Regions from separate parts of the Pseudoalteromonas sp. B62 genome, predicted to be linked through region 1. Evidence: predicted binding sites of a transcription regulator. Region 1 holds the regulator's gene; the other holds the start of a gene.
What was found. Region 1 encodes NrdR, which represses ribonucleotide reductase genes. Its sites were predicted from a motif close to AAACACNANATNTNGTGTTT; they were not measured.

Region 1 (15,263 bases):
TGTTGTAACTACAACTACGCATAAAACACTTGCTGGTCCTCGTGGTGGTTTAATTATTTCTGCATGTGGCGACGAAGCAATCTATAAAAAGCTTAACAGCGCAGTTTTCCCTGGTGGCCAAGGTGGCCCTTTATGTCACGTTATTGCAGCAAAAGCAGTGGCATTTAAAGAAGCGCTTCAACCAGAATTTAAAGTATACCAAACACAAGTTGTTAAAAACGCAAAAGCAATGGTTGCTGTAATGCAAGAGCGCGGCTACAAAATCGTATCTGACAAAACTGAAAACCACTTATTCCTACTCGATTTAATCGATAAAGATATTACTGGTAAAGATGCAGACGCAGCTCTTGGTAACGCTAACATCACAGTTAATAAAAACTCAGTGCCAAACGATCCACGTTCTCCGTTTGTAACATCTGGTTTGCGTATTGGTTCTCCTGCAATCACTCGTCGTGGTTTCAAAGAAGAAGAATCAAAAGAGCTTGCTGGATGGATTTGTGACGTACTAGATAACATCACTGATGAATCTGTACAGGTGCAAGTTAAAGAAAAAGTTAAAGCAATTTGTGCAAAATTACCTGTTTACGCTTAATTGCATAAGCAGCAGTAATTTAGAGCACAACAGCTAGGGCGTGTTGACCTTTCGTGGTTGAATTTGCAGCAGTATGTTTGGTATTTGAGCAAGGCAGAGCCTATGAGGTGTGGTATTCCCCATAAATAGGCGATAACGCAGCATAAATGCCAAACATGCGCTGCCCTTTGGGTTCTTTCTAGGGGCGATTAACTCTTTGTTACTCGGTTTTTACTTAACCCGTTAGGTTACAAACCTCGCGCCGCGATTAAATCGCCCCTAGATTGAACAAATTTCAATCTACAAAGGTCAACACGCCCTAGGGGCCTGTTTATCTTTCGAGGTTTAATTTGCAGTAGTATGTTTGGTTTTTAGGCAAGGCAGAGTCTATGTAGTGTGGTTACTCCATACAAATAGGCGATAACGCAGCATAAATGCCAAACATGCACTGCCCTCGGGTTCGTCCTAGGGGCGATTTACTCTTTGTTGCTCGGTTTTTACTTAGCCCACTAGGTTACAAACCTCGCGCCGCGATTAAATCGCCCCTAGATAGAACAAATTTAATCCTGAAAGGTCAACAGGCCCTATTTTTTTGCTAAGATAAAAGACCGCTATTTAGCGGTCTTTTTTGTTTTAAAACGGAAGTACTGAGCTATGCATTGTCCATTTTGTACCGCAAAAGATACTAAAGTTATTGACTCACGCCTTGTTGGCGGCGGCCATCAAGTTCGCAGGCGTCGTGAGTGTAACGACTGCCACGAGCGCTTTACTACATTTGAAGGCGCTGAACTGGTTATGCCTCGTGTTATTAAACAAGACGGCAGCCGCGAACCATTTAACGAAGATAAATTATTAAATGGCTTAAATCGCGCACTCGAAAAACGCCCAGTGAGCACAGAGCAAGTAGACGAAGTAGTGAATATAATAAAATCGCAGTTGCGTGCTACAGGCGAGCGAGAAATTTCAAGCCATTTGGTGGGTGAATGCATTATGGAAGCCCTCAAAAAGCTCGATAAAGTAGCTTACGTAAGATTTGCCTCTGTTTATCGTTCGTTTGAAGACATACGCGAATTTGGCGAAGAAATTGCCCGTTTAGGGAGTAATACCAATTTTATTAAAAACATGATCATTCTATCGCATTAAATAGCGCACTCACTGCGTTAAAAATTATTTATATAGAATAACTATATGTCATAATTTTCGCCTTGTTATTACGCTATTTTCTTAGCGCTATAATAGAACACTTATTTAACGCAATTGGTATAACAATGCAAAGCCAAACTACTTTTACTGAACATGACGAAATGTATATGGCACGTGCCATAGAGCTTGCCAAAAAAGGCCGGTTTACTACCACGCCTAACCCTAATGTTGGCTGTGTATTAGTTAAAAATAATCAAATAATTGGTGAGGGTTTTCATCAATTAGCAGGTCAAGGCCATGCTGAAGTAAATGCGCTGGCAATAGCGGGTAATAATGCACAAGGTGCAACGGCTTATGTAACGCTTGAACCGTGTAGTCATTATGGGCGTACGCCACCGTGCGCTGAAGGCTTAAAAAAGGCGGGCGTAGTAAAAGTAATTGCCGCTATGGTTGATACAAACCCACAAGTCGCAGGCAAAGGCCTTAAAATATTGAGCGACGCTGGTATTGACGTTGCTTATGGGTTACTCGAATCGCAAGCGCGGGCACTTAACGTTGGCTTTTTTAAGCGTATGGAACAAGGCTTACCTTATGTGACCTGTAAAATGGCAGCAAGTATTGATGGTAAAACAGCGCTTAAAAATGGGCAAAGTAAGTGGATCACAAGTCCCGCTGCTCGCCAAGACGTACAGCTATACCGAGCGCAAAGCTGCGCTATTTTAACCGGCGCCGATACTGTGCTAGTAGACGATGCTAAACTTAATGTGCGGTTAAGTGAGTTACCGTGCACACTGCCTACTGATTTACCGCTTCGCCAGCCTGTGCGTGTTATAATTGACTCACAAAACCGTTTAACACCTAACCTTGCTTTATTTAAAATCCAAAGTGATGTAATAATATTTACGACTAAGGTTGATAAATCATTGCAATGGCCGCATTTTGTAAAGCATATTGAAGTCAGTGAAAGTAACGGTAAAGTTGATTTACAAGCCGTTTTAGAAAAACTTGGGCAACTGCAGTTTAATAATGTTTGGCTTGAAGCTGGCGCAACACTTGCTGGTAAAATGACAGAGCTTAATTTAGTTGACGAGTTTGTTTTTTATTTAGCGCCTAAACTAATGGGCCATGATGCAAAAAGTTTAGTTAATTTTCCTGAATTGACGAGTATGCAAAACACCGTTGATTTAACATTTAATGAATGTGCGCGCATTGGTGACGACTTACGTATCACCGCGTTAAAAACTCATTAAAATCACTTAATAAAAAGAGTAGCGCTATGTTTACTGGGATAATAGAAGCCACAGGCAAAATTGCTTTATTACAAAAAAAACAAGGCGACTTAGCCATTCGTATCCAAAGTGCTGACCTTGATATGACAGACGTAAAGCTAGGCGACAGCATTGCAACCAATGGCGTTTGCTTAACCGTAGTTGATAAACATATTGACGGTTTTAGTGCTGATTTATCTAACGAGACGATTGGTTTAACCGGTTTTGCTCACTATGCTTTAGGGCAAACGGTGAATCTTGAAAAAGCCATGCAACCTGTTTCGCGTTTAGGCGGTCATTTAGTATCTGGCCATGTTGATGGCATAGCAACGATTACAAGCATTACAGCAAACGCTCGAGCAACAGAGTATTGGCTTACAACCGAAGAAAATTTAATGAAATACATTCCTTACAAAGGTTCGGTATGTATTGATGGTATAAGCCTGACAGTAAACGCTGTAGAAGGTAATAAATTCAAATTAACAATTGTCCCACATACGAGTGAGCAAACCACAATTGCTCATTTTAAAGTAGGCACTCAAGTTAATTTAGAAGTCGATCAAATTGCACGTTATTTAGAGCGCCTTATAAAAGGTGCAGAGCAACCAACGGGCTCTGATATTTCGATGAGCTTACTCGCTAAAGCGGGTTTTATTAAATAACGAAACTGATAACTTACACGAGCAAATTTATGAATTTACACAGCGCACAAGAAATCATCGACGATATTAAAGCCGGTAAAATGGTTATTTTAATGGATGATGAAGATAGAGAAAATGAAGGCGATTTAATAATAGCTGCTGAGCATATTAGCGCAGAAGCGATTAATTTCATGGCTACCCATGGCCGTGGTTTAATTTGTTTAACCATGACGCAAGAGCGCTGCGAGCAACTTGATTTACCGTTAATGGTTAAAAACAATGGTGCAGCATTTTCGACTAACTTTACAATGTCGATAGAAGCATCTAAAGGTGTTACAACTGGTATTTCAGCGGCAGATAGAGCGCGCACAGTGCAAGCGGCTATAGCTAAAGGTGCAATACCAAGTGATATTGTGCAGCCGGGGCATATTTTTCCTATTATGGCACAACCTGGTGGCGTATTAACTCGCGCAGGACACACTGAAGCTGGCTGTGATTTAGCGCGTTTGGCTGGGCTTGAAGCATCATCTGTTATTGTTGAAATACTTAATGCTGATGGCACCATGGCGCGTCGCCCTGATTTAGAAGTCTTTGCGAAAGAGCACGATATTAAAATTGGCACCATTGCTGATTTAATCGAATACCGCAACTTAAACGAAACAACAATTGAGCAAGTTGCAAAATGTAAGTTACCAACAGAGCATGGTGAGTTTGATTTGGTGACTTACAAAGACACAATTGACGGCCAATTACACTACGTATTGCTTAAAGGCGATATAAAAGAGCAAGAACCGACAAATGTACGTGTACATTTGCAAAGTACCTTTAACGATATCCTACTTTCGGACAGAAGTGCTGAGCGTAGTTGGGGCCTTTCTGAAGCAATGGCTTATATCGCTAAAAATGAAGGTGCTTTAGTTATTTTAGGTAAGCAAGAAAGCACTGAAGAATTAGAAGCAACAGTAAAAGCATTCGCGGCAGCTGATGCTGGCGAAAGCGTTACGCCACGTAAATTCAAAGGTACATCTCGTACTGTTGGCGTAGGCTCGCAAATACTTGCCGATCTTGGAATTAAACAAATGCGATTAATGAGTCGTCCTAAAAAGTACCATGCACTTTCGGGCTTTCATTTAGAAGTTGTTGATTACATTGAGCCACAATAAGCATCACGCTTAAACTAGGCTATTATTTTATTTTTATGGTATGATGCGCAGCAATTTTTGCGCAATCGCAACCGCTTGAACTTATTTTTAGGGTTATCAAATGAAAATTATTGAAGGTAATAAGTACGCTCCAGGCAAAAAGTTTGCCATTGTCATTTCTCGTTTTAATGACTTTATTGGTAGCAGCCTCCTTGCAGGTGCTGTTGATGAGTTAAAACGCACTGGTGGCGTATCTGATGACGACATTACCGTTATTTATGTACCAGGCGCGGTAGAATTACCTTTAGCGGCTAAACGCGTTGCAGCAAAAAAAGAGTATGATGCAATCATCGCATTAGGCGTAGTGATCAGAGGTGGTACACCACACTTTGACCTAGTTGCTGGCGAATCAAACAAAGGTCTTGCGCAAGTATCACTTGAGTATGATATCCCGGTTGCATTTGGCGTATTAACCACAGAAAGCATTGAACAAGCAATTGAGCGTGCTGGCACCAAAATGGGCAATAAAGGCGGCGAAGCTGCTTTAGGCGCGCTTGAAATGGTTAATGTGTTAGATAAAATTTAAGTTTAAGGAATTTTTGTGAAACCAGCAGCAAGACGTAAAGCACGTATCTTAGCACTCCAAGCCGTTTATTCTTGGCAAATAAGTGGCAATTTAATTGCCGATATCGAACAACAAATGTTGATCGAAACAGACGTTACTAAAATTGATGTTGAATACTTTAAAGATTTAGCGACGGGTGTTGCTGTAAATTACAAGCAACTAGACGAAGCTGTATCACCACATTTAACACGTCCGTTTGATGACTTAGATATGGTTGAGCGTGCAATTTTACGTTTAAGCAGCTATGAGCTTAAGTTCCGTGAAGACGTACCTTATAAAGTTGCTATTAACGAAGGTATTGAGCTTGCCAAAATTTTTGGCGCTGAAGATAGCCATAAATTTGTAAACGGTGTACTTGATAAAGCTGTTAAGCATTTACGCAAGTAATAACAATTCACTCTGAATTTTAAATTTCAGATTGATTGGTTAAACAACCGTTAAAAGGAGAGCCGGCATAGGTCGGCTTTTTTGTGTATGAAGGAATTTGAATTAATTAACCGCTACTTTAAAGGTCGCGGTATCACCCGTCGTGATGTAAACCTAGGTATAGGGGATGATTGCGCTTTAGTAACCGTTCCACAAAACTGCCAACTTGCCGTTACAACAGACACTCTTGTTGCTGGCGTGCACTTTTTTGATGATATTTCCCCTCGTGCATTAGGTCATAGAGCACTCGCTGTGAATTTAAGTGATTTAGCTGCAATGGGCGCTGAACCAACATGGGTTTCGGTTGCACTCACATTGCCAAGTATAGATCCGCAGTGGATTGAAGAATTTACTGAAGGCATGCATGAAATTGCAGAATACTTTAATGTACAAATTATTGGTGGCGATACGACTCAAGGGCCATTAACTATTACTATTTGTGCAAAAGGAACGGTACCTGAGGGGAAAGCTCTGCGCAGAAGTGGTGCTAAAGTGGGGGATTGGATTTATGTTACAGGTCCTTTAGGGGATGCAGGTTTAGCTATTGAATCGCGCAAGCAAGGTTTTAAAATAGAGCCTGAACATTTAAAATATGTTAATAAACGTTTCGATTATCCAACACCTCGCGTAGCAGCTGGCCAAGTTTTACGCGGACTTGCATCATCGGCTATTGATGTATCTGACGGTCTTATTGCTGATTTAGGCCATATTCTAGATATGTCGCAAGTAAGTGCTGTTATTAATGTTGAAAGTATTCCTACATCAGATGCGATGAAATCGAGCCTTGATTTTGATCAGCAATTACCGTTTATTCTTAGCTACGGCGATGACTACGAATTGTTATTTACTGTTCCTGATAGTAATAAAAGTATGTTAGAAATTAAGCTACGTCAGTATGGTGTAGATGCAACATGCATTGGCCAAGTTAAAAGTGGTGATGGCCAAATTGAGCTTTTATACAATGGTGAAGAGTTTAATTTTGAGCAGCATGGCTTTGAGCATTTTGCAAAGGAGCAGGTTTGAATAATAACCGCAAGTTTAATTTAAAGCGTCCGCACCAATTTTTTGGTTTAGGGTTTGGCACAGGCCTTGCACCTAAAGCGCCTGGTACATTTGGTACTTTTGCTGCACTGCCATTTATTTTTATGACAATGTACTATCCATTATGGTTACAAATTGTGTTTGCTGTAGTGATCAGTATATTTGGTATATGGGCATGTGGTAAAACGGCTGATGATTTAGGCGTGCACGACCATCCTGCAATTGTATGGGATGAAGTGGCTGGCTATTACATTACCATGATTGGCGCAGCGCTTAGCTGGCAGAGTTTATTAGTTGGCTTTTTGTTATTTCGCTTTTTTGATATAGCAAAACCCGGCCCAATCCGTATGCTAGATAAACGAGTACATGGCGGTTTAGGTATTATGGCTGATGATATATTGGCTGGTATTTTTTCGCTTATTTGTTTGCAAGCGTTAATAAAAGTGGGTTTACTACCCTTTTAATTTTTATATTTGAATTGTTTAACTAGGTGGCAGCAATATGATGCGATTTTTACTGGTTTGTGTACTGATGTTGTGCGCGACGCCAAGCTGGGCCTCAATTACTGATTATGTCGTTAAGCAATGGAATATAAAAGACGGTTTGCCGTCACAATCACTCAAAAGTGTAGTGCAAGATCAGCAAGGTTATATGTGGCTGGGTACTCAGTTTGGGTTAAGCCGTTTTGATGGAACAACATTTACTAACTATAGTACCCAAAATAGTTATTTTTTACCAAGTAATGGTATTAATAAACTTTTAATCGATTCGAACGGGTTGTTGTGGATAGGTACTAAAAGCGGATTAGTTGTAATTAACCCGGCAACATTTGCAGCACAAGAATTTAATATTAAAGGCCCTGTAAGGGATATTTTAGAAGATTCTAAAGGCAGTATCTGGATTGCAGCAAATGGTTTGTATTATGTTGATAGAGGGCAAGTTGACTTGCAAACTCACGCTAGCGGTCAACTACCTATTGTCAATGCGACAGTAATCACCCAAATTGTCGGCTCAGTTAGTCAAATGGCACTTTCTCCGGAAGGTATTTGGCTGGTTAATGACCGTCATTTGTTACGCCTTACTAAAAACGCCTCCGATTTTTCTAAATTACGTTTAGAGCTCACTGCAAAAATATCGCTACCAGAGCGTTTAGCGCAAACTATTGTGCATGATTTATCATTTTTGAACGGCAATTTATACTTGGCTTCAGAACTAGGTGCATATTTTCTAGATTTAGATGATGAGCTAAGGCCATTTCCTTTACCCAATGCTAATAATTCAGCTGTTTATAAGTTTATGAGTGATACCAATGGTGGATTATGGGTTTCAACTTACGGGCGTTTATTATTTAGAGATAAGTCAGGCGAATGGCAATGGGTTGAGCCAAGCCAGCTAGATCAAAGTATTTGGTTTGCAGATATTTTTCGTGATGATAAAAATAATGTATGGCTAGCAAGCTTTAGTGAAGGCTTATGGCTTGCGCATGAAGGGCGGGTTGAACGACATTCAGCTGTATCTGAGATGACTGAGGCCGTTATGGCAATAAGCCAAGCACCTGATGGTAAATTATGGGTCGCTAACAAAAGTGGTATTGGTTACTTTGATTTAAGTAAAAGCTTTATAAATCTGATCCTAGTAGTAAATACAGCCGATCGTCAGTCCATGACTTACAGTTTGATGGTGAGCGACTCTATATAGCCACAGGAAGAGGTTTATTTGTTTATGAGAATAATACACTTTATACCGTTCCAGGGCGCGCGCTACGTGATAACCCTGTATTTGCTATAAGCCGTTCAAGCAAAGGTGGTTTTTGGATTGGCACTGGACGGGGGTTATATCGTCTTGGTTATGCGGGACTAACGCCGTTTGCGTATAATGCATTTTTAGGTAGTAAGTTTATTACTTACGTATTGGATAAAGCTAATTTTGGAGTGATAGGTACAAGTAAAGGCGCCTATTACTTTACCGAGCGTGGCATTGAAAAAATTGGTGATCAAACATCTTTAGAAAGTGCTTATGTAACAAGTGTACTGCATATTGATGGTGTAGGTATTTTAATTGGCTCTCTTAACGACGGGCTTTTTTATAGAAGTACCCAAGGGCAATGGCGTCAACTTGATGCGGCTAATGGTCTACCATATGGATCAATTTTTAGCCTCGAATACGATGAAAAGCTAAAACATGTTTGGGTTAGCACCATGAAAGGCGTTTATAGGATGCCTGTAGATCAATTCAAAGCAGATATTAAAAGCTTAAAAGTAGAGGAAGTTATTTCTTCATTTGATCGTCAACTCGATGGTAAAGCTAATCAGTGTTGTAGTGGGTTAGGCCATGACGCAGTTGCTAATATTGGCAGTTCAATTTGGTATCCTAGTTTGCAAGGGATTGTAGAGATCCCTAAAAACGTAGAGCTATTTGGCGTGTTGTCATTGAAGCCAAAAGTAGAAACAATTACCACACCATTGCGTAATTTAACAACTGCAGCCTTAGGTCAAAAACCATCATTAGAAACTGATGAGCGAGATATAACGCTTGCCTACACGGCTATAGATTATTATGCACCAAACAGCATTGAATTTAGGTATAAGCTAAGTGGCTTAGATAGCGATTGGCGTTATGCAAATACACGTAGAGAAGCTATTTATACTAACTTACCGGCAGGGTCGTTTTTATTTCAGCTTGAAGCAAAGCGACAAGGTGAAGATTGGAGTAAAGCACAAGAAGCTGAATACGGCTTTATTGTGCCAGAGCGCTTTGATGAAACTATTTATTTTAGATTGTTGATCACCAGTGGCTTCATTTTGTTTTTTTACTTGGTTTTTGGGTATTTAGAGCACAAGAGCGCAGAAAGCAAGAAGCACTCGAGGGATTGATCACCGAACGTACATTAGAGTTACGTCAAGCTAATGATAAGCTTAATCAAGTGAATTCACAGCTCAAGCTAGTAAGTCATTCAGACGAGCTTACGGGGCTTCGTAGTCGTCGATTTTTGTTCGATCAATTGCCTAAAGATATTGAACACTTTCAACGTAATTCTCAATCGCTGCAAGCTCAGGGTAAGTCACTTGTTTTACTAATAATCAACTTTGATAACTTTAGTCGAATTAACGATGCATATGGCCCAATAGCGGGTGATAGCTGTTTGCAGCAAATGGCAGCATTACTTAACTCTCGCACACAAGGATCCGACTACGTAGCGCGTTGGAGTGGCGATGAATTTTTACTCCTACTGCGTGATTTTAAATGTAATAAAATAGATAGCTATGCTTCGGAGCTGTGCCAAGCTGTTGCAGAGTATTCATTCCAGCTTCCGAATGGAAAAAGTACTAATATTATGGCGTCAATTGGTTGGTCTTTCTACCCGTTACCACTTTTAGGTGGGCAAGTAATCAGTTGGGAGACATCTATTAACTTAGCTGATATTGCACTGCACCAAGTTAAAAAGCGTGGTGGCGATGGTGTTGCAAACATTACGTTTGATGATCAGCTTGATGCATTTGAGTTTGAGCAAAATTCTAACGTTGACCAACAATTAGGTATTTTACAAAGTAATGGCCTAGCTGATATTAAAGTGTGGATGCGCTGATCAGCTGATGGGTAATATTTGACATTAAAAAAGGAGCCTAGGCTCCTTTTTTAATGTGCTCTACATTTAAATGTATAGAAGTTAATTAATAAACGTTTTAATCGCGGTTAGTATTCCTTGCTCGCCTAATCCCATTTCATCGTGCATTTCATCTTGCGTGCCGTGTTTAATAAACTCATCAGGAATACCTAAGTTAAGGATATTAATATCAGCTTTTTGCGTTGCGAGGTATTCGTTAACTGCAGAGCCGGCACCGCCAGCAATCGCGTTATCTTCAAGCGTAACAATTACATCGTGGCTAGTAGCAAGCTCATTTAAAAGTGCAGTATCAAGTGGTTTAATAAAACGCATATTAACAAGCGTTGCATCTAATTCGTTAGCTGCAAGCTGTGCGTTTTCAAGTAATGTACCGAATGATAAAATGGCAATCTTTCTGCCTTCTTTAACCGTATTTGCTTTGCCTATTTCAAGCAATTGCATAGTGCTTTCAATGTCTGCAGTACCTGCGCTACCTCGAGGGTAACGAACTGCAACAGGGCAGTTTGCTTTATAACCGGTGTATAGCATTTGGCGACACTCGTTAGTATCGCTTGGTGCCATAATGACCATATTTGGAATACAGCGCATAAAGCTTAAATCGTACGCACCTTGGTGAGTTTCACCATCGGCTCCAACAATGCCTGCCCGGTCAATGGCAAATAATACAGGTAAATTTTGCAGTGCAACATCATGTATTAATTGGTCATATGCACGTTGTAAAAAGCTTGAGTAAATAGCCACAACAGGCTTTAAACCTTCACAGGCAAAACCAGCAGCTAAAGTAACAGCATGCTGCTCTGCAATGGCCACATCAAAATACTGGTCAGGGAATTCTTTAGAAAAACGCACCATACCTGAGCCTTCGCGCATTGCTGGCGTAATCGCCATTAAATTGCTGTCTTGCTCTGCCATATCGCATAACCAATCGCCAAATACTTTTGAAAAAGTAGCTGCACTAGGTTTAGATTTAGGTAAGCTAGTTGTGCTTGGGTCAAATTTTGGTACGCCATGATAGCCAATCGGATCGGCTTCAGCTGGTTTATAACCCTTACCTTTTTGCGTTTTTATATGTAAAAGTTGCGGACCTTTTAAATTACGCATATTACGTAATGTATCTACAAGCATGTTTACATCGTGACCATCAATTGGGCCGATGTAATTTAGGCCTAATTCTTCAAAGAAGGTACCTGGGATCATCATGCCTTTAATATGCTCTTCCATTTTACTGGCAAGTTGCTTTACCGGAGGCACGCCTGAGAGTAACTTTTTGCTACCTTCACGAATGTTAGTGTAAAAGCTACCTGATAAAATTCGGGCAAAGTGATTTGTTAAGGCGCCAACATTTTCAGAAATCGACATTTCGTTATCATTTAAAATAATAAGCATGTCTGATTTTACATCACCTAAATGATTCATCGCTTCAAATGCCATGCCTGCGGTTATTGCTCCGTCACCAATAATTGCTACAGATTTTCGACCTTTGCCTTCTTTTTGGGCGGCAATAGACATACCTAAGGCAGCTGAAATAGAGGTGCTTGAATGACCTACGCTAAACGTATCGTATTGGCTTTCATCGCGAAAAGGAAAAGGGTGTAAACCGTCTTTTTGGCGAATAGTGTGCATTTGGTCGCGGCGACCTGTAAGGATTTTATGTGGATAAGCTTGATGACCCACATCCCAAACTAGGCGATCGTCTGGAGTGTTATAAACATAATGCAGCGCAACGGTTAGTTCAACCGTCCCTAAACCAGACGCTAGATGACCGCTACTTTGCGATACTGAGTTGAGTAAATAATCGCGCAGCTCATTGCTAAATGCAGGGAGTTTATCTTGCGCTAAATCACGCAATTGGGCTGGCTCGTCAACCAAATTAAGTAATGGATACTTGCTACTATCAAGTGTCATGGTTTTATATATATCCTTCGCTAACATTAATTAATCCAAAGCTTTTACGAATAATTAATGTTGAGTAATAATGTCAGTGTTAATTGCAATACGTATGAGTAATAATTAGTGGTCACGCTCAATTAGGTAATTTGCCAGCGATGCAAGAAGTGTGGTGTCTGCATCTATATTTGCCAACGCTTCATGGGCTTGTTGTATTAAGTTTTGTGCCTTTTCTTTAGCGCCTAGCATACCTAATAACGCAGGGTATGTCGCTTTATTCGCGGCAATATCGGAGCCTTGTGGTTTACCTAAAGTAACCGTATCGCCTTCAACATCTAAAATGTCGTCGTGTACTTGAAATGCAAGCCCTATAGCATACCCAAAAACGCTTAAGTTTTCTAAGGTTTGTTCATCAACATTTTCGCTGCACAGTGCACCAAGTGTAATTGCGCAATTAATAAGTGCGCCAGTTTTTAGCTTATGTATTCGCTCAAGTTCTTGTACTGTAATTATTTTATCAGTGGCTGCAATATCTAAACCTTGACCTGAAACCATTCCTTCAAGGCCTGATGCGTGGGCGAGTGTCGCTATCATTTTTACCTGTGTTTGAGCTGAGCAGTTAAAACTATGTTTAGCAATTAGTTCAAAAGCTAAAGTTTGAAGAGCATCGCCGGCTAAAATTGCTTGGGCTTCACCATAAACTATATGACAAGTTGGTCGACCACGACGCAGATCGTCGTCATCCATAGCAGGTAAGTCATCATGTATTAGCGAGTAACTGTGTATGCATTCAATAGCTGCTGCTAATATATCTAAATCTTTTTTGTCTGCCCCTAATATTTTGCCTGTTGCGTAGACTAAAAATGGGCGCAGCCTTTTTCCACCATTAAACAAACTGTAATGAGTTGCTTCTTTTATTGCTCTATCACTATCAAGTGCTTGTTCAAAATAAAGGTTTAGTGCTGATGCAACGTCTATTTGAGCACGCTCAATATGTTCTTTAATGCTCACCGCTATTCCATATCATTATCAAAGTTTGTAAGTACTGATTTATCGCCATTACCCATTAAAATAGATACCTTTTGTTCTGCTTGCTTGAGTTTACCAGATGAAGCGTTAGCTAGAGCAATACCGCGTTCAAACTGCTTCAATGACTGCTCAAGCGATAAATCACCTTGTTCCATATCACTAACAATTATTGATAATTCTTCTAGTGCTTGTTCGAAACTTAAGTTTTCAGGTTTTTTAGTCGCCATCTTATTTCAGCTTACTTGATAAATTTAGGAGCCAATTTTAGGGGGAATGCTAAACTAGGTCAAAGAATGATATGTTTTTTCTTCTATTACGGCTAAATGTTACTTTATGTGGATTAATAAAGCCTTAATTACGGTCATACTGATATCATTTAAATGATTAATCGTTATATTAACATTGTAACTTTGTTTAAAAATAATCCTGAAATTGTTTTTTATGTTTATTTTCATATATGACTCAAGCAATTTAGCATGTTGCCGATAAGCAGTTAATAATAAAAGTTTTACAATAAGGCCTTAGTGCATGAAACCTCTGGAGGTAATGTGGATTTAGCAACCATAATAGGGATCCTTGGCGCAATTGGCTTAATTGTCATGTCCATGTTTATGAGTAGTAGTGGTGAAATGGCCATGTTTTACAATACCCCTTCAGTGGTAATTGTATTTGGTGGCTCTATATTTATAGTTTTATCTAATTACACCATGGGACAATTTTTTGGGATAGGTAAAGTTGCCGCTAAAGCTTTTATGTTTAAAATTGAATCGCCGGAAGAGTTAATTGAAAAAGCGGTTGAACTTGCAGATTCAGCTCGAAAGGGCGGTTTTCTGGCGCTTGAGGAAGCTGAAATACCAAATCAATTTATGCGTAAAGGTGTAGATATGCTAGTTGATGGTCACGATGCTGACGTTGTTAGAGCGACCTTACAAAAAGATATCACTTTAACTTCAACACGACATGAAATGGGCGCAGGCTTATTTAAAGCGATGGCCGATATTGCTCCTGCAATGGGTATGATTGGTACGCTTATTGGTTTAGTTGCTATGTTATCGAATATGGACGATCCAAAATCAATTGGTCCTTCAATGGCTGTTGCACTATTAACTACCTTATACGGTGCCTTTTTAGCAAACGTAGTGGCTATCCCTATTCAAGTTAAATTGGAACTTCGTAAAGACGAAGAGGCGATGAATCAACGTTTGATTTTAGATGCAGTTTTAGGTATCCAAGATGGTCAAAATCCAAAAGTGATTGAAGGTATTTTGAAGAACTACTTAGCTGAATCAAAACGTAAAGTTGATACTGAGGAGTAACCATGTCTGAGCAAGAGTGTAAATGTCCACCTCCTGGTTTACCTGCTTGGATGGGAACCTTTGCCGACTTAATGTCTTTACTGATGTGCTTTTTTGTACTCTTGCTTGCGTTTTCAGAAATGGATGTACTTAAGTTTAAACAAATTGCGGGCTCTATGAAGTTTGCTTTTGGTGTGCAGAATAAAATTGAAGTAAAAGATATCCCTAAAGGTACCTCTGTTATTGCTATGGAGTTTACCCCAGGCAAACCAGAACCCACTCCAATAGAAACTATTCAACAACAAACAGTAGAAATGACTCAGCAAATGCTTGAATTTCAAGCCGGTGATGAAAGTTCAGCTGGCGGCAGGCAAGAACAACGAGGTGATAAACGTGGTGGTGAGTCTCGGAGCACTTCGCAAGAAAAATCATCAGAGCAGGCTATTTCAGCAGCGGATCAAGAACAAACAAACGAGCTTGTTAAAAAAATCGCGCAGCAGCTTGAAAAGCAGATTATTGATGGTGCAATAGAGCTTGAGTCTTTAGGGCAGCAAATAATTATTCGTATTA
Region 2 (15,263 bases), 1.0 Mb from region 1:
CATAGCTATTTTTTATTTTTATAAGGCAAGAACCAAAACAATAGTGGTGATGGGGGTTACAAGTCAAGCTTTGTTAACAATTTACTTTTTTAGTATGGTAAATTTAAATCCCCCTCTTTTAGTCTGTTGATTAATAATGAAAAGATTATTTTATAACTCGTTATGGAGGATATTGAATGCAGCAAAACCAACACTTAATTTAAAGTAACGCATTATTTAAATATCAATTTAGATGTTTGTTATAAAGGGAATATATGCGTATTAATTTAAAATCTGTCTATTGGTTATTGCTGCTTAGTGTATTGAGTAATGTATGTTACGGCGAGGAAAAACCTAATATATTGCTGGTTATTGCGGATGATGCGGGTTATCACGACTTTGGCTTTCAGGGCAGTGAAGTAATGCAAACGCCAACAATCGATAAGTTGGCAAGTCAGAGTGTTGTATTTGAACAAGCCTATGTTACAGCGGCTGTGTGTGGGCCTTCACGCGCGGGCTTGTATACGGGGAAATATCAGCAAAGATTCGGTTTTGAAGAAAATAATGTGCCAGGTTATATGAGTAAATCAGGCTTCACTGGCGACAAAATGGGCTTACCTCTTACTCAAGTTACTATGGCCGATCACCTCAAAGAACTGGGTTATCACACGGGATTATTTGGTAAATGGCATCAAGGTAATCACGATGATTATCATCCAACTAAGCGTGGCTTTGAGAACTTTTATGGCTTTCGTGAAGGTGCGCGTGGTTATTTTGCATACAGTAATGAGGAACAACAAGCTTACCCTTCCCAAAAGATGGAGCGAGACTTTAAACACTATATTGAACACGAAGGGTACTTAACAGATGCACTGGCGACTCAAACCAGTCATTTTATTGGTCAATCCGTCGTCAATAAACAACCTTTCTTTGCAGTACTATCGTTTTCAGCGGTGCATGCGCCGATGCAAGCAACGAATGCTGATTTAGCTCAATTTCCACATTTAACAGGTAAGAGAAAAATATTAGCTGCGATGAATTTTGCTATGGATCGCGCTATTGCTGTCGTATTAGATAAGCTTAACGCACTTAAAATTAGTGATAACACTCTAGTGGTGTTTATTAATGATAATGGCGGACCGACTGATCAAAATTATGCCGATAATTATCCATTAAGTGGTACTAAAGCCAATCATCTTGAAGGCGGGATCCGAGTACCTATTTTATTAAAGTGGCCAAAAAGGCTTTCAAGTAATAATACGCGCTATACGTATCCGGTGAGTTCACTCGATTTACTACCGACTTTTATTCATGCTGCTAATGGCAAAGTGACTGAGCAGATGCAGCTCGATGGCGTTGATTTGATGCTATTTTTATTATCAAAGAGCACACAACGACCTCATCAAACCTTGTACTGGAAAAAGGAATCTCGAGCCGCTATTCGAGACAAAGACTTAAAGCTACTGCGTTTTCCTGACCGGCCCGCTGAATTGTACGATCTTTCTGTCGATGTATCAGAGAACCATAATTTGGCATCGTCGCAGCCAAACCAAGTAGCGAACTTGATGAAAAAACTATTCCAGTGGGAACTAACACTAGAAAGACCTTTATGGCAATTAAAGCGTGAATACGAAGGTCATGCAATGACACGTATGGATAGCTATCGCATACATCAAAAAAATAATTAAAAAGAGGATTAAATAATGAGACGACACGTGTTATTGATACTGATAACTATGTTTATGAGTATAAACAGTTTTAATGTCAATGCCAGCGAGCAAAAACCAAATATAGTGGTGATCCTCGCCGATGATTTAGGGTATGGTGACTTAGGGTTTACTGGTTCAAAAGAGATTAAAACACCTAATATTGATGCATTAGCAAGTAATGGCACCCGCTTTAAAAATGCGTATGTGACACACCCTTACTGTGGTCCTTCACGTGTAGGCTTACTGACTGGGCGTTATCAAGCGCGTTTAGGTATGGAAAACAATGTAAGTTATATGCCACAAGATAAATATATGGGACTACCACTATCTGAAAATACCTTTGCTAATCGTTTACAAGACGTTGGCTATCATACATCGGTATTTGGTAAGTGGCACTTGGGTGGCGCACCGCATTTTCAGCCTAATAAGCGTGGCTTTGACTATTTCTATGGTTTTTTAGATGGCGGGCATAATTATATGCCTGATCAAGTGACGGTTGGCGGAGATGGTTATTCACTGCCGCTGATGCGTAACACTCAAGTAACCGAATTTGATGAATATTTAACGACAGCGCTTAGTCGTGATGCAGTGAAGTATATTCACCGACAGCAAGAATCACCATTTTTTATGTATTTATCTTACAACGCACCTCACACGCCACTACAAGCACCCGCTGAATATATTGAAAAATATAAGCATATTGAAGATGAAGACCGACGTGTTTATGCAGCCATGATTGATGTTATGGATGAAGGTATAGGTATGGTAGTCGATGCACTTAAAGACATAAATCAGTTAGATAATACACTTATTATCTTTTTATCGGATAATGGCGGGGTATTTCCTGAAAGCTGGCAACCGACTAGCGATTGGGCTGACAATTCACCTTTTAGAAGAGGTAAAGTGGCTTTACTAGAAGGCGGGATCCACGTTCCTTTTATCGCTCATTGGCCAGGGGTAATTCCTAAAGGCGAAGAGTTTACTGGTTTAGTATCGTCACTTGATATTGCTGCAACCTCAGTTGCACTAGCGGGTGCTGATAATAAGAAATTAGATGGTGTTAATTTACTGCCATTTTTACAAGGCACTAAACAAGGCAGCCCACATCAGGCGTTATTTTGGCGCTTAGAAGAGGCACCGAATATTTATGCTGTACGTACCGCTGATTATAAATATATGAACCAACCACTACCGAATGTAGGCCGTAGTTTTTTTGATATGAAAGCGGATCCGTATGAGCAACATAACTTGGTTGATACATTACCCGCTGAACAAGCGAAATTAGCCAAGCTGTGGAATGAGTGGAATAAGCACAATACAAATAATGTATTGCAGCAATCATGGGAATACAAAGCACAAATAGATAAGTTTTTTGAGCAGTTAAATAAGCAGAATATTGAACAGGCAAAACAAATCCCAAATTACATTATCAAGTAAATATAATAAGCCCCCTGTCGTTATTCGCTTAATTAAGGGGGTATGAGAGTTGCGGCTATAGATCAGTTATTTAAGTTACCAACACTTATCAATTGATCTGTAGGTTGTTTATTTAAATGCTCAGAGCTGCCATCTCGCCATGTAACAATAACTGATGAGATTGAATCTGCCTGTGCTAATCCAAAATGTACAATATTAAGTAAGCTTTGCGAGTGGGTAGCACTTTGTGAACCAATAACTTGATATTGGCTCGCAGTTGCTGTTTTAATTTGTACTTTTGCACCATATGGATCAACCCCACTTTTTGAGTACCCAACTCGAATAAGGGTGAAGTGGGCGTGACTTAACTCTGTGGTATTTTTATATAAATGCCATTGGCCGTTATCTTCATCTCCGCTTAGTAGGTCGAGTTTTCCGTCTAGGTTGAAGTCAAATGCGGCTCCCATATCGCCGTGTGAGTCTAAGCCACGTTCGGTATCGGCGTTATGAGTGATTGTTGCTTTAAAGTTGTAATCACCTTGGTTAATGAGTAAAACATCGGCAACTCGCTCTTTTAGTTCACCAAAGCGATAGACCATAAAGTCTATTTTTGTGTCGTTATTAAAATCGCCAGGTACAACTCCCCAGTTATTACTGTTTGTTAATGCTGGTAATTTAGATGAAATATCAACTAGCTTACCATTATCGTTACGTAGTAATACATCAGGAAGGGCGAGATTTTGTGGTTGCCAATCGCTTTGATAGCCTTTTACATTTTTGAATGATGCGCGTACATCCCATGCAAGGTTATCGGTAAGTACCCATTCTACTCGCCATTTATTATTCCCTAAATACCCAATGTACCAGCCTGTTTTATCAAGCTTAGTTGGAAACCCGCGTGCTCTTTTCTGGCTAATGGTGGTGTTTTTATTGGGTGTATTTATTAATTCTTTTTTCTCGCCTATGTATACATCCATATGGCTTAATAGCTTGGCACGCGGGAAGTGATAAAAGTCACTTAGTATAAGGCTTCCTGAGTTTGTGTTGTCGGTAATGAGTGTTATGCCATCGTGACTTTTATTACCTTCATCACGCAGGTCTAGCCGTTTGCTGCCTTTATTAAACGATAGACTGTTATTAGCGATAGCGTAGCTTAGCTTTCCGCGAGCAAGGTAGTAGTCCATATCGCCGTCGTTATCTATATCAGCTTGTGCAACTGCGAGCGTGCCTTTGTAGGCTTCACTATTTGCACCTAATAGATCTTTAGTAACATTGGCAAAGGTAAAGTCGTTATTACCTTGATAAATAGTTAAATCGTTGTATCCATCAAAAGCAAAAATATCGAGGATGTCATCGTTATTGTAATCGGTTAATAATACACGCTCGGCTTTTATATTTTCAAAAGTAGCTGATGGGTGATAAGTAAATTTTCCATTGCCGATATTTTCAAAAATGATATTACGAGGGGAGTTTTCGTGAATTAATTTTTCGGCGTTTACTTGGATAAAATCAAGATCACCATCGCTATCTATATCAACCCAGCGCACAGAACGCCCGCGAGCCCCCATTTTAGATAAGCCAGCTTCGACGGTTTTATCTTCAAATTTACCATTATTGTTTTTAAGTAGTCGCTGGGGTTGAGGTGTAGTGCCATTTCCACCACCTAGTGCAATAAGTACATCGAGATCACCATCGTTGTCGTAATCACCGGTCGACATACCGTGTAGATCTGCTCGTGGAGAAATATCGTTTTGTAGTGTGTATGTGCCATCTCCATTTGCCATAAATAAACGAATAGGAGTGGTGTCGTGATTTGTTAGCAGCAGGTCATAATGACCATCACTGTTTATATCGGCAATGGTAGGGCCGCCATATTTCCAGTTTTTTGTGTTATTAAGCCAGCTTGTTCAGACACATCAGAAAATACAACGTTGTTACTTGTTTGGCTACTAGGCGTTTGTGTGGTTTGGCTGCATCCCGCTAAGTTCATAGCGCTAATTATCACTAAGCTAAAAATTGATTTTTTGTTTTTAATCACTATTGTGCCTCCTTACATTGTGTTGATTGTTGACAATATAGATTGAAAGTAAAACATACAAGTAAATTTTATTACCCAAGCCTTAATGTTTTAACGGACTCGCTTTACTGCTCTGAAGTTATATTAAATATTAAGAGTGGCTTTACAAATTACATACCTAGGTGTAAATTGTTAACAATAAACCATATCAAAGATGTGATAGTTCACTTTGATATTCCTCGTATCGTCATTGTTTTAATGATGCATTACTTGGTCACTATTTAATTAAACATTCTTGAAGGTATAAAAATATGCAAGCTGCACAATATATAGGTAACAAGTCATTTAACATTGTTGAAGGCACATCTATTAAACCTAAAGCGGGTGAGATTAGATTGAGTGTTGGATACGTTGGGATTTGTGGTACTGATATGCACATATACCATGGTGTGATGGATCAACGAGTGTCTATTCCGCAAACAATTGGCCATGAAATATCAGGTGTTGTTGCAGAAATAGGTGAAGGAGTTGAAGGCTTTGCTGTCGGCGAAAACGTGGTAGTACGTCCACTAGATTGGTGTGGCGATTGTCCTACGTGTAATGCAGGGCATACGCATATTTGTCAAAACTTAAAGTTTATGGGAATAGATACGCCAGGTGCTTTTCAGTCAAGCTGGACAGTTAAAGCGCGTACTTTGCATAAATTACCAGCAGGCGTTGATTTAAAACAAGGCGCATTAATAGAGCCGTTATCGGTTGCGTGCCATGATGTACGACGCTCGCGCTTACAAGCGGGTGAGAAAGTTGTTGTGCTTGGTGGCGGGCCAATTGGGCAATTAGTTGCTGCGGTTTCTAAAAGTGTTGGCGCAGAAGTACTCGTGTCTGAGCCTAACGAAAGCCGCCGTGCTTTTGCCGATGAGCTAGGTGTTAAATCGGTTAATCCCATTGAAGAAGATTTAGCTGCCTATGTAGATAGCTGGACGCAAACAAAAGGTGCTGATGTTGTATTTGAAGTATCAGGCGTAAAACCCGCAATAGAGGCTATGACTGAAATAGCAGGGCGCCGGGGTCGTATAGTCATGGTGGCTATTCACAGTGTTAAACCTGAAATCGATTTATTTCAATTCTTTTGGAAAGAGTTGGAGTTATTAGGTGCACGTGTATATGAAGCGGCCGACTTTGATTGGGCTATCGAATTAATTTCATCGGGCCAAATAGATCTTAAACCTTTTATTAGTTCGGTTAGTTCGTTAACTGATATTGGTAGTGCATTTGCGAGTATGGATGGAAATCCAGAAGGTATGAAAGCGCTTGTTGAATGTAAACCACAATAATAAAAATTATAAAGGTATGAAAATGAATAATATGTTAGAAAAATTTAGTTTAGAGGGCAAAGTAGCCCTTGTTACAGGTTGTAAGCGCGGTATTGGTAAAGGTATTGCTCTAGGTTTAGCACAGGCTGGCGCTGATATTATTGGTGTATCTGCAAGCTTAGAGCTTGAAGACTCTGAAGTAGAAAAAGAAGTTAAAGCACTTGGCCGAAATTTTAAAGCCTACCAATGTGATTTTGGTGATCGTGATGCGCTTTATTCGTTTATTAATGATGTAAAAAGTGATTTTCCAAAAATTGATATTTTAGTCAATAATGCAGGTACAATCCTTCGTGCTCCTGCGGCTGAGCATGGCGATGATTTATGGGATAAAGTGATTGAAGTTAACTTGAATGCTCAATTTATTTTAAGCCGCGAAATAGGCAAACAAATGATAGAGCATGGCGAGGGTAAAGTTATTTTCACGGCTTCTTTGCTCACTTTTCAAGGTGGTATTACAGTACCAGGTTACGCAGCTAGTAAAGGTGCTATTGGGCAATTGGTTATGGCGCTTTCTAATGAATGGGCTGGCAAAGGCATTAATGTAAATGCGATTGCGCCAGGTTACATTGATACTGATAACACTGAGGCATTACGCAATGACAAAGAGCGTAATGCAGCCATCTTAGCGCGTATTCCACAAGGTCGATGGGGAAATCCTGAAGACTTTAAAGGGCCTGCTGTGTTCTTGGCTTCTGAGGCTGCTAGTTACGTAAACGGCGCTATTTTATTGGTTGATGGCGGATGGATGGGGAGATAGTTCAATGAACTTTCATAATAATGTGAATTTTATAAATGGCGAATATGTTGCTTCTAAAGCAAGTGGCACGATTGAAATATTAAGCCCATCTACAGGTAAAAAAATTGGTGAAATACCAAAAGGCTGTATAGAAGATGCGCAGTATGCACTTGAATCAGCGAATGTAGGGCAGAAAAAGTGGGCTAAATTGACAGCTCGCACACGTCAAAATATATTGCGTGTGTTTGCTAACAAAATTCGTGAAAATAAAGATATTCTTGCGCCAATGCTTGTTGCAGAGCAAGGTAAATTACTATCAGTTGCACAAATGGAAGTCGACGTAACAGCGACTTTTATTGACTATGCATGCGACCATGCACTTACTATTGAAGGCGATATTTTACCTTCAGATAACGATGATGAAAAAATATACATTCATAAAGTGCCACGAGGCGTAGTTGTGGGTATTACTGCGTGGAATTTTCCGTTGGCATTGGCTGGTCGTAAAATTGGACCTGCGTTGATCACAGGTAACTCTATTGTATTAAAACCTACTCAAGAAACACCTTTAGCAACCACCGAGCTAGGTCGTTTAGCAAACGAAGCGGGTATTCCTGCTGGCGTGCTAAACGTAATTAATGGATCAGGTTCTGTTGTTGGCCAAGCATTGTGTGAAAGCCCAATTACTAAAATGATCACCATGACAGGCTCTACTGCTGCAGGTAAGCAAATCTACAAAACTAGCGCAGAATACATGACGCCTGTAATGCTTGAACTTGGCGGTAAAGCCCCAATGGTTGTTATGGCCGATGCCGACCTTGATGAGGCTGTTGAAGGTGCGCTTTGGGGTCGTTTTGCTAACTGCGGGCAAGTATGTACCTGTGTTGAGCGTTTATATGTTCAAGAGTCTGTGTACGATGCGTTTATGGCTAAATTTATACCAGCTGTAAAAGCACTTCGTGTTGGGGATCCTATGAACCCAGATACGCAAATGGGTCCTAAATGTAATCAACGCGAAATAGACAACATTGATCACATAGTTCAACAAAGTATTCAACAAGGCGCTTCTGTCGCCACTGGTGGTAAAGTTGCTTTTGTTGAGGGTTTTGAAGGCGGTTGTTGGTACGAACCCACGTTACTTGTAGACGTCAAGCAAGATAACATTGCAGTGCACGAAGAAACTTTTGGCCCAGTACTCCCTATTGTTAAAGTTAAAGATATGGAGCAAGCGATTGAATACTGTAACGACAGTATTTATGGCTTAAGCGCTTATATATTTACGCAAAACTTTTTCGATATTAATAAAGCCATTAACGAATTAGAAGTGGGTGAAGTTTATATTAACCGTGGTATGGGTGAGCAGCACCAAGGTTTTCATAATGGCTGGAAACAGAGCGGCTTTGGCGGCGAAGATGGTAAATTTGGTCTAGAGCAATATCTAGAGAAGAAAACCGTTTATTTGAAAGAAAAATAATATTCCAAAATTTAGCCGTAATGCAGCTTAAGCAAAAAGCCAATAATGTTTTCATTATTGGCTTTTTATTTGTCAGCAGATTACTTTAAATTAATACTTATATCGCCATTGGGTTTACAGCAGCACAACAATATTTCGCCTTCTCGCACAAACGCAAGTGGCTCTTCGTTATACTCAACACTGCCAGACACTAAAGTAGCTCTGCAAGCTCCACAGTAGCCTTCACGGCATTGGAATGCGACGACTATTTTCATGGATTCTAAGCAGTGTAAAAGAGAAGGGCAGCCAGTATTAAATTCTATACACTGGCTGTTTTCTGCAAGCGTTATGCTTGCAGTAGACTTGTCACTCATTATAAATCAAAATCACCAAATTCTGATGCATCAACTTGAGAGTCAATTTGACCAACAAGGTATGAGCTTATTTCTGCTTCTTGTGGTGCTACTTGTACATTATCAGACACGAGCCATGAGTTGATCCATGGAATAGGGTTACTGTTGTTTTCAAACTGTGCAGGTAAGCCAATCGCAGTCATACGGGCGTTGGTGATGTATTCAACGTACTGACATAAAATATGTTTATTTAAACCAATCATTGAGCCATCTTTAAACAGGTATTCTGCCCATTCTTTTTCTTGCTCTGCGGCTTCAACAAACATTTTAATTGCTTCGTCTCGGCACTGAGCGGCAACAATCGCCATTTCTGGGTCGTCTTTACCGTCTTGCATAATATTTAAAATATGCTGAGTACCCGAAAGATGCAGTGCTTCATCGCGCGCAATAAGCTTGATGATTTTAGCGTTACCTTCCATCAGTTCACGCTCAGCAAACGCAAACGAACATGCAAAGCTTACGTAAAAACGAATCGCCTCTAAAATATTTACCGACATCATTGCAAGGTAAAGTTTCTTTTTAAGCTCAAATAAATTCACGATAACAGTTTTACCGTTAATTTCGTGTTTGCCTTCACCGTATAAATTGTAAAGTGATACAGAGTTAATTAGGTCATCGTAATATTTTGTTACCGCATCAGCACGTTCGCTAATTTTATCGTTGCTAACAATGTCATCAAAAATAAGCTCAGGTGCTTGTGTTACGTTACGGATAATATGCGTGTATGAGCGGCTGTGAATTGTTTCACTGAACGCCCATGTTTCTATCCATGTTTCAAGCTCTGGTAGCGATACAATTGGAAGTAGAGCCACGTTTGGCGAACGACCTTGTACACTATCAAGCAGTGTTTGGTATTTTAAGTTGCTTAAAAATATATGCTTTTCGTGATCTGGTAATGCTTGAAAGTCTAAACGGTCTTTACTTACATCTACTTCCTCAGGACGCCAAAAGAAAGACAGTTGCTTTTCAATTAGCTTTTCAAAAATTGGGTATTTTTGTTGGTCGTAACGAGATACGTTTACAGTTTGGCCAAAAAACATTGGCTCTTGCATTTGGTTATTATGGTTTCGGCTAAAAGTAGTATAAGACATGTTTATCACTCAAAAAACTATCAGAAAAAGCGGGCTAAATGCCCGCTTAAAATAAAAATCAGCAGTTATATTTTACACGCGCCGCCTTCACAATCGTCATCTTCCACTTCTGGAGCATCTTCTTGTGAATCTGAGGCGCCATCGCGAGTATTGTGGTAATACAAGGTTTTAACACCTAGTTTGTACGCGCTTAGTAAGTCTTTTAATAAGACTTGCATAGGTACTTTACCGCCTTCGAACTTGTTTGGATCATAATTTGTATTTGCAGAAATTGTTTGGTCAACAAATTTTTGCATTATGCCAACAAGCTGTAAGTAACCATCGTTTGATGGGATATCCCATAATAACTCATAGTTATTTTTTAAGCGTTCATACTCAGGAACTACTTGTTTTAAAATACCATCTTTGCTTGCTTTAACACTAATATGTCCACGTGGTGGCTCAATACCGTTAGTTGCGTTAGAGATTTGCGACGATGTTTCTGATGGCATTAATGCACTTAGTGTTGAGTTACGCATGCCGTGCTCTTTAATGTTTGCACGTAATGTATCCCAATCAAGATGAAGTGGTTCATCACAAATCTTATCTAAATCACGTTTGTACGTATCAGTTGGCATAATGCCTTGAGAGTACGTTGTTTCGTTAAACTTAGGACATGCACCACGCTCTTTAGCAAGCTCATTAGATGCTTTCATCAAGTAGTATTGAATCGCTTCAAATGTTTTGTGAGTCAGGGCGTTCGCGCTGCCATCTGAATAACGTTTACCGTTTTTAGCTAGGTAGTATGCGTAGTTAATTACACCTATTCCTAACGTACGGCGTCCCATAGTTGCATTTTTAGCAGCCGGTACAGGGTAGTCTTGGAAATCAAGTAAGTTATCAAGTGCACGTACAGCAAGCTCAGCTAATTCTTCAAGCTCATCAAGTGATTCTATTGCACCTAAGTTAAACGCAGAAAGTGTACAAAGGGCAATTTCGCCTTCTTCGTCATTTACGTTATTAAGTGGCTTAGTTGGCAATGCAATTTCTAAACATAAGTTAGATTGGCGAATAGGCGCAACTTTAGCAATGAACGGGCTGTGTGTATTACAGTGATCCACATTTTGTAAGTAAATACGACCAGTACTTGCACGTTCTTGGGCAAACATAGAGAAAAGCTCAATGGCTTTGATACGCTTTTTACGGATAGACTCGTCTTGTTCGTATTTGACGTAAAGCGCATCAAATTCTGCTTGGTCTTCAAAAAATGCATCATAAAGGCCAGGCACATCTGATGGGCTAAATAACGTAATGTAATCGTCTTTAATTAAACGAGAATACATTAATTTATTAAATTGTACGCCGTAATCTAGGTGACGAACACGGTTGTCCTCTACACCACGATTATTTTTAAGTACCAGTAGGTTTTCTACTTCTAGGTGCCAAAGCGGGTAGAACAATGTCGCAGCGCCGCCACGTACACCACCTTGCGAACAACTTTTAACCGCTGTTTGAAAGTGCTTATAAAAAGGAATACAACCAGTGTGATACGCTTCGCCATTACGAATATGGCTACCTAGCGCACGAATTCGACCTGCGTTAATACCAATACCCGCACGTTGTGAAACGTACTTAACAATAGCTGATGATGTTGCATTGATTGAATCGAGGCTGTCGCCACATTCAATTAATACACATGAGCTAAATTGACGAGTAGGGGTACGAACACCAGCCATTATTGGTGTAGGCAATGAAATCTTAAATAACGATACCGCATCATAAAAACGTTTAATGTAATTAGTACGCGTTTCACGTGGGTAATCTGAAAATAAGCTTGCCGCTACTAAAATATATAAAAACTGTGCGCTTTCGTAAATTTCACCTGTTACACGGTTTTGAACGAGGTACTTACCTTCAAGCTGTTTTACAGCAGCGTAGCTGAAGTTAAGATCGCGAGAATGATCAAGGTACGCATCAAGCTCATCTAATTCTTGCTCTGTATAATCTACTAATAAGTGAGCATCATAGCGTTTGTCTTCAACCATTTTAGTTACATGATCAAATAAACGTGGTGGCTCAAATTGGCCATAGGCTTTTTTACGTAGGTGGAATACAGCTAAACGCGCTGATAAATACTGGTAATCTGGCGATTCTTTTGAAATCTGATCTGCAGCTGCTTTAATAATGGTTTCGTGAATATCTTTGGTACGAATACCATCGTAAAATTGAATGTGTGATTTTAATTCAACTTGCGAAACCGAAACGTTGTTTAAACCTTCGGCGGCCCATTCAATAACGCGATGGATCTTATCAAGATCAAGCGGCTCTTTACGCCCGTCACGTTTGCTTACAGATAACTGTTGGTTCATAGCTTTGCCTGTATTCCTTGGGGATTATGTATTTTGACCAATGTTTACACCTCAAATTAGCAAGGTGTAGTGCTCATTTATTATAGGTTTCACCAAATTAGTGAATTTAATTGAATAACATTTGGCCACAATATCTGGTGTTGTTCAATTTAGAGATCACAAGATAGTGTGGTCTGCATTGTTTTGCAAGGGACATAATTGCCCCTGTTTGTGGATAACTTTGGGATAACGCATTTGTGTTAGTAGACACTCACCTTCGAACAATCATTTAAGTTGAAATATGCAAAAATCAACTAATGATCTGCTAAATTTACGCATTTAAAAAATAAATTTTGACTGCTTTTTTTATCAGCAAGCTTTGCCTAAAAACTAACACAATCACAATATATAGTGTTTATTAATTAACATAGCACTATATATGGTTAAAACCATCAATTGGACTTAGCCAGTTTAAATTGGCTTTCCAGCTTAATGCCTCACCTTCACTGGGAATGTAACCCCAAAGTGCAGTCGCGGTATGCATACCTGCTGCTTTGCCTGCTTGTATGTCACGCTGTGCATCACCAATGTATAAACAACGCTTTGGCTGTACTTGCATAAGCTTTGCACAATGCAGCAGTGGTAAAGGTGATGGCTTAGCCTCTGCTAAAGTGTCACCACTTATTACTACACTGGCATTTTTTAAAGCAGGAATAGCTGCAACTAAAGGATCGGTTAAAAACCCTGGTTTGTTAGTCATGATCCCCCATTTGATCTTTTTATGATCTAGGGCGATAAGTAACGATTCAACTCCGCTGAAGCAGCGTGTGTGATTTGCTATGTTTGCAGCGTACTCGTCAACTAATTGCTTTATAAGATCGCTTTGGGGTTGTTTGTCCCACAACGCTTTAAAACCAGCCTCTAATAATGCGCCAGCGCCGTTAGATGCCGCAGGACGGTATATATCACTACTAACAGGCTCTATTTTATTGCTAATAAGCACCGCGTTTAAAGCGGCACCTAAATCATCAGCAGTGTCGAGTAGGGTGCCGTCTAAATCAAATAAAAATGCATCGTACTCAATAAGGGGTGGGGGCTTGAGAGTTAGCCATTAAGCTAACTTCTCAAAATAAAGTATGTAATTTACGCTAACGTCGTTATTAAGCGTATATTGCTTTGATAGTGGGTTATAAGAAAGGCCTGTACTTGCACGAACTTTTAAACCCGCTTGCTCTGCCCATGCAATGAGCTGTGCAGGTTTTATAAACTTTTTATGGTCGTGTGTACCTTCAGGCACCATTTTTAAAAGCTTTTCAGCACCAACAATAGCGTATAAGTATGCTTTAGGTGTTTTGTTCAGGGTTGAAAAAAACACGTCTGCGCCTGGTTTGGCTAGTGCGGCTACGGCATGAATGATAGATGCCGGGTCGGGAACGTGCTCAAGCATTTCCATACAGGTTATTACATCAAAGCGCTCTGGATTTTGTGAAGCAAACTCTTCAGCAGGCACTTTTATATAATCTACATTTATACCAGTTTCTAAACTGTGCAACTTAGCAACAGTTAAAGGCTCTTGCCCCATGTCGATGCCAGTTACTTTTGCACCCATGCGCGCCATGCTTTGGCTTAAAATACCGCCACCACAGCCAACGTCGAGTGTTTCTTTATCGAATAAGCCTTGCGTTTTGTTTGCTATAAAGTCTAAACGTAACGGGTTAATTTCGTGAAGAGGTTTGAATTCTCCGTCTAGGTCCCACCAACGCTCGGCGATGGCTTCAAATTTTGCTATTTCTGCGTGATCTACATTTTGATGTTCGGTCATAAAATACTTCCTCGTCAATCTGAGGCCATTATATAGGGCTAAATTGGTAAATCGCAAAGTTTTGCGCCTGTAAATTAAAATTAATTGTGATAGCATGGCTGTTAGAAATAATAACAATACTCTTAATCCCCAATACCGGGTCGTTGAGAGCTGATACTGAAGGAATGTGATATCAAATGACTGATCTCGCCAATGAAATTCTGCCAGTCAATATTGAAGACGAGTTAAAAAACTCCTACTTAGATTACGCGATGAGCGTAATTGTAGGACGTGCATTACCAGACGTACGTGACGGCTTAAAACCTGTTCATCGCCGCGTTTTGTTTGCAATGAACGAGCTTAGTAATGACTGGAACAAGCCTTACAAAAAATCGGCCCGTGTGGTCGGTGACGTAATCGGTAAATACCACCCACACGGCGACAGTGCAGTTTATGACACGATAGTTCGTATGGCTCAGCCATTCTCACTACGTTATATGCTTGTAGATGGCCAAGGTAACTTCGGTTCGGTTGATGGCGATTCAGCTGCGGCAATGCGTTATACAGAAGTACGTATGGCAAAAATGTCGCATGAGCTATTAGCTGATCTTGAAAAAGAAACGGTTGATTTCGTTCCTAACTACGACGGCACAGAACAAATCCCTGACGTTTTACCAACAAAGGTCCCTAACTTATTAGTTAACGGATCATCAGGTATTGCGGTAGGTATGGCTACAAATATCCCACCACATAACTTAACAGAAGTTATTAATGGTTGTTTAGCGCTTATAATCAATCCTGAATTAACTATAACTGAGTTAATGGATTATATTCCGGGCCCAGATTTTCCAACCGCTGCAATTATCAACGGTAAGAAAGGTATTGAACAAGCATACCAAACTGGCCGTGGTAAAGTGTACATGCGTGCACGTGCTGAGATTGAAACGG

Region 2: the regulator NrdR is predicted to act here: its motif matches at 12,659-12,678, upstream of nrdA (class 1a ribonucleoside-diphosphate reductase subunit alpha).

What each region holds. Positions count from the first base shown of each region.
Region 1 covers NZ_JARLVB010000002.1:1,834,807-1,850,069, forward strand. Annotated here, with positions in the region: gene glyA (serine hydroxymethyltransferase) at 1-592, shown strand, start outside; gene nrdR (transcriptional regulator NrdR) at 1,226-1,714, shown strand; gene ribD (bifunctional diaminohydroxyphosphoribosylaminopyrimidine deaminase/5-amino-6-(5-phosphoribosylamino)uracil reductase RibD) at 1,840-2,964, shown strand; gene P4S71_RS12745 (riboflavin synthase) at 2,991-3,644, shown strand; gene ribBA (bifunctional 3,4-dihydroxy-2-butanone-4-phosphate synthase/GTP cyclohydrolase II) at 3,674-4,786, shown strand; gene ribH (6,7-dimethyl-8-ribityllumazine synthase) at 4,887-5,351, shown strand; gene nusB (transcription antitermination factor NusB) at 5,367-5,777, shown strand; gene thiL (thiamine-phosphate kinase) at 5,865-6,839, shown strand; gene P4S71_RS12770 (phosphatidylglycerophosphatase A family protein) at 6,836-7,321, shown strand; partial or broken gene P4S71_RS12775 (diguanylate cyclase domain-containing protein) at 7,359-10,443, shown strand; gene dxs (1-deoxy-D-xylulose-5-phosphate synthase) at 10,525-12,387, opposite strand; gene ispA ((2E,6E)-farnesyl diphosphate synthase) at 12,493-13,380, opposite strand; gene P4S71_RS12790 (exodeoxyribonuclease VII small subunit) at 13,383-13,625, opposite strand; gene pomA (flagellar motor protein PomA) at 13,947-14,714, shown strand; gene P4S71_RS12800 (flagellar motor protein MotB) at 14,717-15,263, shown strand, end outside.
Region 2 covers NZ_JARLVB010000002.1:2,881,873-2,897,135, forward strand. Annotated here, with positions in the region: gene P4S71_RS17445 (sulfatase-like hydrolase/transferase) at 255-1,667, shown strand; gene P4S71_RS17450 (sulfatase family protein) at 1,722-3,125, shown strand; partial or broken gene P4S71_RS17455 (CRTAC1 family protein) at 3,188-5,142, opposite strand; gene P4S71_RS17460 (zinc-dependent alcohol dehydrogenase) at 5,433-6,455, shown strand; gene P4S71_RS17465 (2,5-didehydro-3-deoxy-L-galactonate 5-reductase) at 6,487-7,251, shown strand; gene aldA (aldehyde dehydrogenase) at 7,256-8,704, shown strand; gene yfaE (class I ribonucleotide reductase maintenance protein YfaE) at 8,785-9,057, opposite strand; gene nrdB (class Ia ribonucleoside-diphosphate reductase subunit beta) at 9,057-10,187, opposite strand; gene nrdA (class 1a ribonucleoside-diphosphate reductase subunit alpha) at 10,253-12,535, opposite strand; gene P4S71_RS17490 (HAD family hydrolase) at 12,948-13,598, opposite strand; gene ubiG (bifunctional 2-polyprenyl-6-hydroxyphenol methylase/3-demethylubiquinol 3-O-methyltransferase UbiG) at 13,626-14,336, opposite strand; gene gyrA (DNA gyrase subunit A) at 14,513-15,263, shown strand, end outside.